3 regions of the Nonomuraea sp. NPDC050310 genome follow, and region 1 is predicted to be linked to each of the others. Evidence: riboswitches for the same ligand, from Rfam matches in the RefSeq annotation. Region 1 holds a riboswitch; each other region holds the start of a gene.
The links. Region 1 has a riboswitch for thiamine pyrophosphate ahead of AB0I67_RS17520 (FAD-dependent oxidoreductase). Riboswitches for the same ligand answer to the same signal wherever they lie in the genome.
Positions count from the first base shown of each region.

Region 2: it holds a riboswitch for thiamine pyrophosphate, as region 1 does, so the genes downstream of both, AB0I67_RS07160 (cytosine permease) here and AB0I67_RS17520 (FAD-dependent oxidoreductase) in region 1, are expected to answer to the same signal.
Region 3: it holds a riboswitch for thiamine pyrophosphate, as region 1 does, so the genes downstream of both, AB0I67_RS04900 (TenA family protein) here and AB0I67_RS17520 (FAD-dependent oxidoreductase) in region 1, are expected to answer to the same signal.

Region 1 is NZ_JBFAKP010000006.1:78,825-83,004, forward strand. Features, by position in the region: gene AB0I67_RS17510 (thiazole synthase) at 1-708, opposite strand; gene thiS (sulfur carrier protein ThiS) at 776-976, opposite strand; gene AB0I67_RS17520 (FAD-dependent oxidoreductase) at 976-2,172, opposite strand; TPP riboswitch at 2,162-2,273, opposite strand; gene AB0I67_RS17525 (FAD-dependent oxidoreductase) at 2,299-3,459, shown strand; gene AB0I67_RS17530 (Rv2175c family DNA-binding protein) at 3,490-3,864, shown strand; gene thiE (thiamine phosphate synthase) at 3,842-4,180, shown strand, end outside.
Region 2 is NZ_JBFAKP010000002.1:215,722-219,901, reverse strand. Features, by position in the region: gene AB0I67_RS07170 (PAS domain S-box protein) at 1-596, opposite strand, end outside; gene AB0I67_RS07165 (methylated-DNA--[protein]-cysteine S-methyltransferase) at 688-1,206, shown strand; gene AB0I67_RS07160 (cytosine permease) at 1,181-2,515, opposite strand; TPP riboswitch at 2,506-2,618, opposite strand; gene AB0I67_RS07155 (rhodanese-like domain-containing protein) at 2,641-2,964, opposite strand; gene AB0I67_RS07150 (DNA-formamidopyrimidine glycosylase family protein) at 2,975-3,853, opposite strand; gene AB0I67_RS07145 (LCP family protein) at 3,889-4,180, opposite strand, start outside.
Region 3 is NZ_JBFAKP010000001.1:1,037,319-1,041,498, reverse strand. Features, by position in the region: gene AB0I67_RS04910 (hypothetical protein) at 1-787, shown strand, start outside; gene AB0I67_RS04905 (DUF4230 domain-containing protein) at 908-1,567, shown strand; TPP riboswitch at 1,900-1,997, shown strand; gene AB0I67_RS04900 (TenA family protein) at 1,985-2,650, shown strand; gene AB0I67_RS04895 (acetyl-CoA C-acetyltransferase) at 2,690-3,859, opposite strand; gene mce (methylmalonyl-CoA epimerase) at 3,908-4,180, shown strand, end outside.

The DNA of each region.
Region 1 (4,180 bases):
TCACGGGGTTAGCGGGGACGAGGCGTGGGCATGGTGCCGCCTCGGGATGCGCCCGGCCAGCCGCGCCTGCCGCCCGGCCTGGACCGCCGCGCGCATGGCCGAGGCCATCAGCTCCGGCCGCTGCGCCCGGGTGACCGCGGTGGCCAGCAGGACGGCGTCGCAGCCCAGTTCCATCGCCAGCGCCGCGTCGCTCGCCGTACCGATGCCCGCGTCGAGGATCACCGGCACCCCGGCCGCCTCGACGATCAGCTCGATGTTGTGCGGGTTGCGGATGCCGAGCCCGGAGCCGATCGGCGCGCCCAGCGGCATCACCGCCGCGCAGCCCGCCTGCTCCAGCCGCCGGGCCAGCGCCGGGTCGTCCCCGATGTACGGCAGGACCACGAAGCCGTCGGCGACCAGCCGCTCGGCGGCGTCGAAGGTCTCGATCGGGTCGGGCAGCAGCGTGCGCTCGTCGGCGATGACCTCCAGCTTGACCCAGTCGGTGCCCAGCGCCTCGCGCGCCAGCCGCGCGGTCAGCACGGCCTCGCCGGCGGTGAAGCAGCCCGCGGTGTTGGGCAGCACCTTGATGTCGCGCTTGCGCAGCACGTCCAGCACCGAGCCGCGGGCGGCCGGGTCGAGCCGCCGCATCGCGACCGTGGTCAGCTCCGTGCCCGAGGCGGCCAGCGCCTGGTCGAGCACCTCCAGCGACGGCGCCCCGCCGGTGCCCATGATCAGCCGGGAGCCGAACCGCTCGCCGGCGATGACCAGCTCGTCCGCCGTGAGGTCCGGCGTGCCCTCAGCCACCCTGCACCGCCGTCAGCACCTCGAGGCGGTCGCCGTCGCCGAGCGCCGTGGACTCCCACGCGCCCCGCCGTACGACCTCGTCGTTGACCGCCGCGGCGACGCCGCTGGTCTGCTCCGTCAGCGTGCGTACGGCTTGCGCCACGGTCGTGCCCTCCGGCACCTCACGCGCGGCGCCGTTGATCGTCACCTTCATCAGAACCTTCCCGGCGAGCACAACGCGGCCAGCTCGCTCTCCTCGCCCTGGATGATCGCGGCGGTGAGCGGGGCGAGCAGCACCCCGCCGCGGTGGTGCCCGGTGGCCAGGGCCAGGCCCGGCTCCGGCGCCGGGCCGATCAGGGGCAGGTTGTCGGGCGTCCCGGGCCGCAGCCCGGCCACGCACTCGACCAGCTCCAGCTCGGTGACGCCCGGCACCAGCTCGCGGGCGTCGCGCAGCAGCTCGTAGACGCCGCCCGCGGTGACGCGGGTGTCGAAGCCCAGCTCCTCCTGCGTCGCGCCGACCACCAGCTCGCCGTCGCCGCGCGGGACGAGGTAGACGGGGTTGCCGTGGACCAGGCCGCGCACGCAGCGGGTGAGCAGCGGCTCGGGGGAGCGCAGGCGCAGGATCTGGCCCTTGACCGGCCGGACCGGGACGTCGTGCAGCGCGCCGCTCCAGGACCCGGCGGCCAGCACGACCCGCTCGGCCTCCAGAACCTCGAGCCCGCCGTCGAGCCCGCCGTCGAGCCCGCCGTCGAGCCCGCCGTCGAGCCCGCCGTCGAGCCCGCCGCCGAATCCGCCGTCGAATCCGCTGCCGGGCCCGCCGTCGGATCGCGCCAGCCGTACGCCGTGGACGCGGTCGCCGGAGCGGAGGAGAGCCTCCGCGCGGGCGGCCACGAGCGGCACGGAGAGCCGGGTCAACGCGGCCAGCAGGGCGCGGGTGAGCCGGCGGGGATCGACCCAGGCGTCGCCGCCGGCCAGCAGGCCGCCGCGCACCGAGGGGGCCAGCATGGGCTCCAGCCGCCGGCACTCGCGCCCGGTCAGCCGCTCGACCGGCAGCCCTAGCCCGGCCATGAAGGCGGCCAGCTCGTCGAGCGCGGCCAGGTCGTCGGCGTTGAAGGCGACGTCGAGCGTGCCGTCGGTGCGGTAGTCGAGCAGCGCCGCCCAGTCGGGTTCGCCGAGGTCGGCGGCCAGGTCGGCGGCGAACTCCGGCCAGCGGCGCAGCGAGGCCGAGCCCAGGCGCAGCAGCGCGGTCTCGGTGTAGGCGGTCTCGCTGACCGGGGCCAGCATGCCGGCCGCGGCGTGGGAGGCCCCGGCGCCCGGAGCGGGATCGACGACGGTGACGGGACGCCCGGTGCGGGCCAGCCGCCAGGCGACGGCGAGGCCGGCGACGCCCCCGCCCACGATCACATCCATGTCCGCTCCCTTCGCCGGCATGATCCGGATCAGGTGTCTGCGGTCGAAGGCCGCCAGCCTTCCTCTCAGCCCGGTGCAGCCGGACTCCCGCGCGTCTTGCGGCTCCAGCCTACTAGGGTCGGAGCCGTGAATCATGTCGTGGTGGTCGGCGCGGGCCTGGCCGGGGTACGCAGCGTGGAGGCCCTGAGGGGCCGTGGGTACGAAGGCGGGATCACCTTGCTGGGGCAGGAGCGCCACCGGCCCTACGACCGGCCACCGCTGTCGAAGGCGGTGCTGCTCGGCGAGACGGACCGCACCTACGTGGACGTCGACCTGGAGGCGATGGAGGTGGACTTCCGCCCCGGCGTGGCCGCCAAGGGCCTGCGCGAGGGGGTGGTGGAGACCACCGAGGGCGAGCTGCCCTTCGACGGCCTGGTGATCGCCACCGGCGCCGACCCGATCCGGCTGCCCGGCGACGGGCCGCAGCACGTGCTGCGCACCATCGACGACGCCCTGCTGCTGCGGGCCACCTTCGTGGCCGGGGCGCGGGTGGTCGTCGTCGGCGCCGGCTGGATCGGCGCCGAGGTCGCGACCGCGGCCCGCCGCGCCGGATGCGCGGTGACCGTCGTCGAGGCCGGCCGGGCCCCGCTGGCGCACGCCGTCGCGCCCGAGGTGGGGGAGCGGATCATCCCCTGGTACGACGGCATCGACCTGCGGCTCGGGGCCATGGTGAGCGAGGTGGACGAGGGCGGCGTCCGGCTGACCTGCGGCGAGTTCCTGGACGCCGACGTGGTCGTGGCGGGCATCGGCGTACGGCCGGCCGTCGAATGGCTCGCCGACGCCGACATCGACCTGCACAACGGCGTGGTGACCGACGAGCACCTGCGCACCTCGATGCCCGGCGTGGTCGCGGTCGGCGACTGCGCCGCGTGGTGGTCGCGCCGCTACGGCCGCCGGCTGCGCGTGGAGCACTGGGACACCGCCCTGGGCGCCCCCGAGGTGGCCGCCGCGGCGCTGCTCGGCCAGGACGAGGTCTACGACCCGGTCCCGTACTTCTGGTCGGAGCAGTTCGGGCACATGGTCCAGTTCGCCGGCGACCCGCAGGAGGCGCGGCTGCTCTACCGCGGCGAAGGCGAGCCGAAATGGACCGCGTGCTGGCTGACCAGCGATGATCGCCTCGCCGCGATTCTCACCGTCGACCGGCCGCGCGACCTCGTCCAGGGCCGCCGGATCATCGAAGCGGGACAGCATCTTGACGCGGCGCTGCTGGCGGATTCACAGGTCCCCCTACGAGACTGTGTAGTTTGAGCAAGGACGGCGTGTGGTAGTTGTGGTGTCGTGACGCTCTCTGTTGCACAGATCGACCGGGACACCGAGCAGCTCGTTGACGAGTGGCTCACGCTCCCCGAAGTGGCCAAGCGGCTCGACCTTTCGATCGGCCGCGCCAAGCAGCTCCTCAAGGACCACAAGCTCCTCGGCGTGCGCCGGGGCAGCGGCGGTCCGCAGGTGCCCGCCGTCTTCCTCGACGGCGGCGAAGTGATGAAGGGACTGCCCGGCACGCTCACCGTGCTCCTCGACTCGGGATACGACGACGTCGAGGCTCTGCGCTGGTTGTTCACCCCCGACGACTCGCTCCCCGGCTCGCCCATCGAGGCGATCAGGGCCGGTCGTCACACCGAGGTCAAGCGACGTGCCCAGGCCCTCGCTTTCTGACGCTCGGCTCTACCTCTGCACCGACGGCCGCCGCGACCGCGGTGACCTCGCCGACTTCCTCGACGCCGTGCTCGCCGGCGGCGTCGACATCGTGCAACTCCGGGAAAAAGGCCTGGAAGCACGCGAGGAGCTCGCGCTCCTGGAGGTCTTCCGCGAGGCCTGCGACCGGCACGGCAGGCTCCTGGCGGTGAACGACCGGGCGGACATCGCGTACGCGGCCCGTCCCGACGTGCTCCACCTGGGCCAGGACGACCTGCCCGTGCCCGTCGCGCGCGAGCTGCTCGGCGACGACATCCTCATCGGCCGCTCCACGCAC
Region 2 (4,180 bases), on a different contig from region 1:
TTGAGGTCGGCCGTCGAGCCCTTGAGGTGCTCGGGCAGCCGGTGGGAGGAGACCAGCCGCAGCCGGTCGCCCTCGATCAGCACGAAGCCGCCCGCGTCGGCGCCGGTCAGCTCGCTCAGGCTGGCGGCGATCCGGTCGAGCACCGCGGGCAGCTCCAGCGCGGCGTTGATGTCGCCGACCACGTCGGTCAGCTTGCGCACGAGCTGCGCCCGGCGCGCTCCGCGGCTGCGCGCGGCGATGTCGTCACGGACCAGGTGATGGACGCACACGTACCCGACCACCGAGGCGCCCTGGCACAACGCGCTGGTGTCCACCCGCAGGTCGAGCAGGGTGCCGTCGCGCCGGAAGCGTTTGGTGCGCAGGGAGACCTGCCCGCCCGTCCGCACCCGCTCCAGCACCGCGTTGTGCTCGGCGGTCAGCTCGCCCGGCACGATCGGGGCGCGCCGTCCCACCAGCTCCTCGGCGCTCCAGCCGAACAGCCGCTCGGCGGCCGGGTTCCAGGCCAGCACGGTCTGGTCGCGGTCGAGCGCCACCACGGCGTTGGGCGAGCTGGCGAGCACGGCCTCTGCCAAGCTGTCGTCCCAGTCGCCACTCACCTCTCCATAGTGCCGACGTCACGGGCGCTCCGCAGGCCGATCCGTCCGATACGCTGCGCTCACCATGTCAGACCTGGACGCACTGCTTAGAGTGACCTCTCCCGACTATCGGGGCGAAGGCCCGCCCGACATCGCCTTCGGCACCTACGACGGCGCGGTCGGCCGGCTGGTGCTGGCCGTGACCGCGCGGGGCGTGGCCTCCTGCGGGTACGAGGACGAGCACGTCGTCTTCGAGCGGCTGAGCCGTACCGCCGGGGGGTCGATCGGGCCGGACGCGCGCCGGCTCGACCCGGTGCGGCGCGAGCTCGACGCCTACTTCTCCGGGCGGTTGCGCGCCTTCACCGTCACCGCCGACCTGCAGCTCGCCACGCCGTTCTCGCGGACCGTGCTGCAGATGGTGGCGGCGGTGCCGTACGGGAGCACGACCACGCGTGCGGAGCTCGCCGAACGCATCGGGCGGCCCCAGGCGCTCCATGCGATCAGCAACGCGCTCAGCACCAACCCGGTCTGCGTGATCGTGCCGTGCCACCGGGTGGCCGACGACGGCGGCTACGCGGGGGGCGCAGCCGCCAAGCGGCATCTGCTCACCGTCGAGAACCGAGCCCGATGAGCCAGGTCACCAGGGCCGAGACGACGAAGGCGCCCAGGGCCGCGCTCATCCACGGCTGAGGGGTGAAGCCGATCGCCTCGCGGGCGCCGTTCCAGATCGCCGCCCACCACGCCACCTTCGGCGGCGCGGCCAGCATCCACCAGGTGACGAAGCCGAGCACCCACGGCACGACCATGAGCCAGCGGCTCGGCGCGTCGTCGGCGGTGTTCCAGCGGGCCCGGCCGCCGAGCAGGAAGTAGTCGACGGTCAGCACGGCGAACATCGGGACGAAGACGGCGCCGATGATGCTGAGGAAGGCGCCGTAGGAGTTGACGTCCACGACCAGGGCGACGCCGATGGTCAGCACGCCGATCGCCACGGACAGGATCCGCCGGTCCACCTTGGGCAGCAGGTTCTGCAGGGACATCGTGGTCGAGTAGTTGTTGGCGAAGGACTGGTCGGTCTCGCGCAGCACCAGGATGCCGAAGAAGAACGCGCCCAGCGGGGCCGCGACGAACGGCGCGAACACCGCGGTCGAGTCGGCCAGCACCGCCTGGTGCCCGGCGATGGCCACCGCGTAGACGCCGATCACCAGGCAGGCCACCTGCGCCAGGCTGTAGCCGATCACCGCGCCGCCGAAGGCCGCGCCGCTGGAGCGCGAGTGCCGGGCGAAGTCGGCCGCCACCGGCACCCAGGAGATGGACAGCGCGATCACGAAGTCGACCGCCGGGACGAAGGCGTCCCACGTGCCGGAGACCGGCGGCGCCTCGCCGACCAGCACCACCGCGAACCACACCGTCGAGATGATCACGCCGGCGGTCACGACGCGACGGATCAGCCGGATCGCGCCGAGCGGGTAGATCGTCAGGACCACGGTGAGCACCCCGGCCACGATCACCCACACCGCGTACGGCACAGCCGTCCCGAAGATCGCCTGGGCCCCCTTGGCGATCACCCAGAGCTCGAACGCGCCCCACCCGAGCATCTGGATGACGTTGAGCAGGGTCGGGACGTACGACAGCTTGGCCCCGAACAGCCCGCGCAGCAGCACCATGGCCGGCCGCCCGGTCTGCGCGCCGGGCACCGCGGCCAGGCCCACCATGGCGGTGCCGATCAGGCTGCCCACCACGGTGGCGGTGATCGCCGCGGGCACGCTCAGCGGCGTGCCGCTGACCAGCGGGTCGATCATGAACAACGCGAAGGCGAACCCGAGCAGGCTCATGCCCAGGTTGGCCCAGAACGCGCTCTGGTCGAGCACCCCCAGGACCTTCGGGGGCGCCTCGTCCAGCGTCAGCGGCACTTCTGCATGGGGATCGGCGACATGCGCCATCACACACTCCCTACGCCGGCATTACCCGGACAGGTTCATGCGGTCGGCGACAGCGGTAGTCGCCCTCTCAGCCTGGTTGCCCCAAGCTCCCGCGGGTCTGAAATTTTCGACCGGATTATGTCACATCAGGCCACGAAAGGGGATTGCCCGGTCTCGCTGACCATCTCCCGGCCGGCGGCCTCCCACGCCTGCATGCCGCCTTCGACGTTGACCGCCTTGCGGCCGATGTGGTTGAGCCAGGCGGCGGCGTTGTAGGAGCGCCCGCCGATCCGGCAGAGCACGTAGAGCGTCTGGTCGGCCGGGACCTCCTCGACCCGCATCTGCAACTCGCCCAGGGGGATGTGCACCGCGGCGGGGGCGTGGCCGGCCACCCATTCGACCTGCTCACGCACGTCGAGCAGGTAGGCGTCGGCAGGCACCTCGCGGGCCTGAATCTCGGGAACCGTCATGCCCACCAGGCTACTTGAGCAACTTGCTCATCCGCCGGTCCGCCAGGGGCTTGCCGCCGGTCTGGCAGGTGGGGCAGTACTGGAGCGAGGAGTCGGCGAAGGAGACCTCGCGGATGGTGTCGCCGCACACGTCGCAGGGCTCGCCCGCCCGGTTGTGCACGCGCAGGCCGGACTTCTTCTCCGCCTTGAGGTCCTTGGCCGCCAGGCCGTGCGCCCGCTCCACCGCGTCACGCAGGGTGGTGACGATGGCCTCGTGCAGGTCGGCGACCTGGGCCTCGGTCAGCGACGAGGCGATCTTGAAGGGCGACATCCGGGCGGCGTGCAGCACCTCGTCGGAGTAGGCGTTGCCGATGCCGGCGATCACCTTCTGGTCGCGCAGCAGGCCCTTGATCTGGGTGCGGGAGCCGCCCAGGATCTGCTGGAGGGCCTGGACGGTGAAGGCGGGGTCGAGCGGGTCGGGGCCGAGGGCGGCCACGCCCGGCACCTCGTCCGGATTTTTCACCACGTAGACGGCCAGGCGTTTCTGCGTGCCCGCCTCGGTGAGCTCGAAGCCCGGCGCCAGGCCCAGCTCGTTCGGCGACAGCCGTACCCGCACCGCCAGCGGCCCCTTGCCGGGACGGACCGGTTTCGCGCCCGAGAGGTCCTCACGCCAGCGCAGCCAGCCGGCCCGCGCCAGGTGGATGACCAGGTGCAGGCCGTCGCAGTCGAGGTCGAGGAACTTCCCGTGCCGGGACACGCCGGTGATCTCCAGCCCGCCCAGCGCCGTGACGGGCGGGTCGAAGGTCTTCAGCGCCTGGAAGGCGACGACGTCCACGCCGAGGACCGTGTGGCCGACGGCCCGGTCGCGGAGGAACTCGACGAGAGATTCCACTTCGGGTAGTTCCGGCATGCGTCCAGAGTACGGTCCACAGGCTGTGGACAACGTCAGCCCGCGCTGAGCAGGTCCTTCGGCACCGGTTTGTCGTCGGCCAGCGCGTCGAACAGCCGCAGCGCCTTCTCCCTGTCCCACTTGACGCCCTCGCCGCCGCCCACCTGCTCGACGCCGCCGAACGGCACGACCGTGGTCACCGGGCTGTCGCCCATGGCCAGGCCGAGCGAGAGCAGGTCGAACGCGCCGGTGCCCTCGGAGACGTCGACCGAGTCGGTCGCCGCGGTGGCCAGCGGGATGGCGGTGAACGGGTTGATCAGCACGCCCGGGCTGGCGGCCTTCTTGACC
Region 3 (4,180 bases), on a different contig from region 1:
GTACGACCTGTTCCAGGGGTTGAGCGCGGCGGCCTTCCTCGACCAGACGTTGTGGCTGCTCGGGGTGACCGCGACGATCCTGCTCGGCTGGGCGGCCTGGGTGACGCGCCAGCGGCTGGCGCTCGCCGCGGCGCTGGTGGCGGTGCTGGTCGCCGGGGTCGGCGTGGCCCGGCTGCTGTCGCAGGGCGCTTCGGACGAGCACGCCTCGATCGCCTACGCCTGCCAGGACTGGCCGATCACGGTCTGCGTGCATCCGGGCATGCGCGGCGGGCTGACCGAGCTGTCGGCGGCCTTCACCAAGGTCGCCTCGCGGCTGTCGGGCACGCCGGCCGCCTTCACCCGCGTCGAGCAGCGCCCGCTGGACAGCGAGCTCAAGGCGGGCTCGGGCGTGGTGCCGATCCACATGGCGGACCTGTCGCCCGGCTTCGCCGAGCAGGCGGTCGGCGCCTACGTCGAGGGCCTGGCGGCCCGGTGCGAGCGCGAGACCGGCGCGGGCTACCGCGAGATCGTGGTGGCGTGGCTGCTGGGCGAGCCGCTGCCGGGCGGGCCGCTGCCCGAGCACCAGTCGGCCGCGGCCTGGTTCTCCGGCCTCAGCGAGCACCAGCGGCGCGGCTGGCTGCGGATGTTCTACAACGACTTCCAGTCGTGCCGCCTGTCGGCGCGGCACTTCGGCGGCGAGCCCGCCGCGATGGCCGGACGGGCGCGGCCCAACCCGGGCGTGGTGCAGCTCTACCCGGTCCGCCAGAACGCCACCGTCACGGGCGTGTCCTGGCCCGGCACCCGCTGAGCGTACGGCGCGGCCTGCCGTACGCCGTGGAGCCTTCCGGGGTGACCGTGGCGGGCGCGCGACTCACTTCTCACCCCCCGGCACGCCATGATCGCCTGGCGAGGGGGTAGAGAGAAGCCCATGAAAACGACTCCCATGGCGCTCGGGTCCCGGCGCCGCCGGTGGAGATATATCGCCCTCGCCTTAGTGCTGCTCGCCCTGGCCGTGGTGGGCGTCCGGCTGGTCTGGTCGTGGGCCGACCCCTTCGGCGAGCAGACGGTGGACCGCAGCCAGCCGGTGCTGCTGCAGTCCATCCACAACCTGAGCCGCTTCGAGGCGGCCACCGGCAGCTTCCAGGTCGTGGTGGACCTGGAGAAGGACGCCAACTTCCTGCCCGACGCGATCAAGGGCTCGCGCACGCTCTTCGTGGGCGCCGGGAACGTCGACGCCTACGTCGACTTTTCGGGACTGGCGAAGGACGCGGTGACGGTCAACCAGGACCGCACCCAGGCGACGATCAAGATCCCGCGGGCGCAACTGGAGAAGCCGAACCTGGACAACTCGCGCTCCTACGTCTTCGCCCAGCAGCGCGGCTTCGTCGACCGGGTGTCGGACTTCCTCGCCGGCTCCCCGCCCGACCAGCGCGAGCTCTACACCCTCGCGGAGAAGAAGATCAACGAGGCGGCCCTGGCCAGCGACCTGCGCAACCGCGCCGACACCAACACCAAGCTCATGCTGGAGGGCCTGCTGAAGTCGCTCGGCTTCACCAAGGTCAGCGTCACCTTCACCGACGGAGCCTGAGGCCGCGGCTCCCCCTGCGGGAGCAGGGAACCGTACCTAGGCGTCACCCGTACGGGCTAGGACCGCTCACCGCCTCCCGGATAAGGCATCTGCCTCATGCGGGAGGCCATGGCTTAGCGCGAAGCTTGAAGCATGTTCAACGACATTCACTTCCTCGCCGCCAAGCACCAGCTTGAAGAGATGCGCCGGGACGCGGCGATCGAGCGGCAGCTCCGCAAGCTGCCCCGCTTCCCTCGTTTCGGCCGCCCGTAAGCTGGGAATCGACCCCGCCGGGTTCGCCCAGCTCCCGCGGAGACTCCTCCGCGAGCACTGATCGGTCGTCTAGTAGAGTCGCGCATGACGCGGGGTGCCCGGAATGTCCGGGCTGAGAACAGACCCGTCGAACCTGCCCTAGTTAGCACTAGCGAAGGGACCGTCATGTTCAGCGACGACGTCTGGGCACGGACCGCCAAGCTGCTCGAGGCCATCCACGAGCACCCGTTCAACACCGCGCTCGGCGAGGGCACCCTCGATCGCGAGCGCTTCGCCTTCTACATCGTCCAGGACGCGCGCTACCTGGAGGCGTTCTCCCGCGCGCTGGCGACGCTGGCCGTACGCGCGGCCGACCCGGACGAGATGGCCTTCTGGGCGCAGAGCGCGCACGGGGCCATCGCCGCCGAGCGCACCCTGCACGCCGGCTACATCGAGGAGTACGGGCTGACCGAGGCCGACCTGGCCGGCGTCGCCACCTCGCCCACCGCGCTGGCCTACTCCTCCTGGCTGCAGGCCACCGCGCTGTCGGCGCCCTACGAGGTGCTGGCCGCCGCGGTGCTGCCCTGCTTCTGGGTCTACCAGGACGTCGGCCAGTCGCTGGTACGGCGGAGCACCCCGAGCCACCCCTACCGCGCCTGGATCGCCACCTACGCCGACCCGGCCTTCGAGGCCTCGGTCACCCAGGCGCGCCTGATCACCGACCGGGCCGCGCTGAGCGGCGACACCGGCGCGATGACCGCCGCCTTCGTCCGGGCCACCGAGTTCGAGTACCTCTTCTGGGACAGCGCGTGGCGCCTGGAGACCTGGCCCACGGCCCAGTGGCTGTCCTGACCCGGCGCTCAATACGCCGGGCCGGACAAGCGGATCGGGTCAGGGCACGCGGATGATGAGCGCGTCGCCCTGGCCGCCGCCACCGCAGAGGCCGGCCGCGCCGAGCCCGCCGCCGCGCCGCTTGAGCTCGTGGGCGAGGGTGAGCACGATGCGAGCGCCGGAGACGCCGATCGGGTGACCCAGCGCGATGCCGCCGCCGTTGACGTTGACCTTGTCCAGGTCGACGCCGAGCTCCTTGGCCGACTGGAGCACCACGCTGGCGAACGCCTCGTTGATCTCGACCAGGTCGAGGTCGCCGGTGGTGAGCCCCTGCTTGGCCAGGGCGTGCTTGATGGCGTTGGCCGGCTGCGACTGCAGCGAGGCGTCCGGCCCGGCCACGTTGCCGTGCCGGCCGATCTCGGCGAGGTACGGCAGGCCCAGCTCCTCCGCCTTGGCCTTGGACATCACGACCACCGCGCAGGCGCCGTCGGAGATCTGCGAGGCCGAGCCGGCGGTGATGGTGCCGTCGGCGGCGAAGGCCGGGCGCAGCCGGGCGAGCGTCTCGGCGGTGGTGTCGGCGCGCACGCCCTCGTCGTCGGCGAACAGCCCCTTCTTGGGCACCTCGACCGGGACGATCTCGTCGGCGAACACGCCGTTCTTGATCGCGGCGGCGGCGAGCTGGTGGGAGCGGGCCGAGAAGGCGTCCTGCTCCTCGCGGCCAATGCCGAGCCGGGTGTTGTGCCGCTCGGTGGACTCGCCCATCGCGCACTGGTCGAAGGCGCAGAACAGGCCGTCGTGCGCCATCGAGTCGAGCACCGTGGACGAGCCGTACTTGACGCCCTTGCGCAGGCCGGGCAGCAGGTGCGGGGCGTTGGTCATCGACTCCATGCCGCCGGCGACGACGATCTCGAACTCGCCGGCGCGGATGAGCTGGTCGGCCAGCGCGATGGCGTCGAGGCCGGACAGGCAGACCTTGTTGACGGTCAGGGACGGCACGGTCATCGGGATGCCGGCGTTGACCGCGGCCTGGCGGGAGGGGATCTGGCCGGCGCCCGCCTGGAGCACCTGGCCCATGATCACGTAGTCGACCTGCTCGGGCGCGACGCCCGAGCGCTCCAGGGCCGCCTTGATGGCGATCCCGCCCAGGTCCGTGCCGGAGAACCCGGACAGCGAACCCAGCAGCTTGCCGATCGGCGTGCGAGCTCCGGCGACGATGACGGAACCAGACATGGGGGCCTCCACTGGAACGAAGACGGCGTCGTTTGACACGATACCGACATGCTGCTGCGCATCGATCACGTCGGTATCGCCTGCCATGACCTGGAGGAGAAGATCAAGCTCTTCTCCGAGCTCTTCGAGCTGGAGGTCGTCACCCGCGAGGTGAACGAGGAGCAGGGTGTCAAGGAGGCCATGCTGCGGGTGGCCGGCGACTCCTACATCCAGCTCCTCGAACCGCTCAGCCCGGACTCGCCGGTGGGCAAGTTCCTCGCCAAGCGGGGCGAGGGGGTGCACCACGTCGCGTTCGGCGTCGGCGACGTCAAGCTCACCATG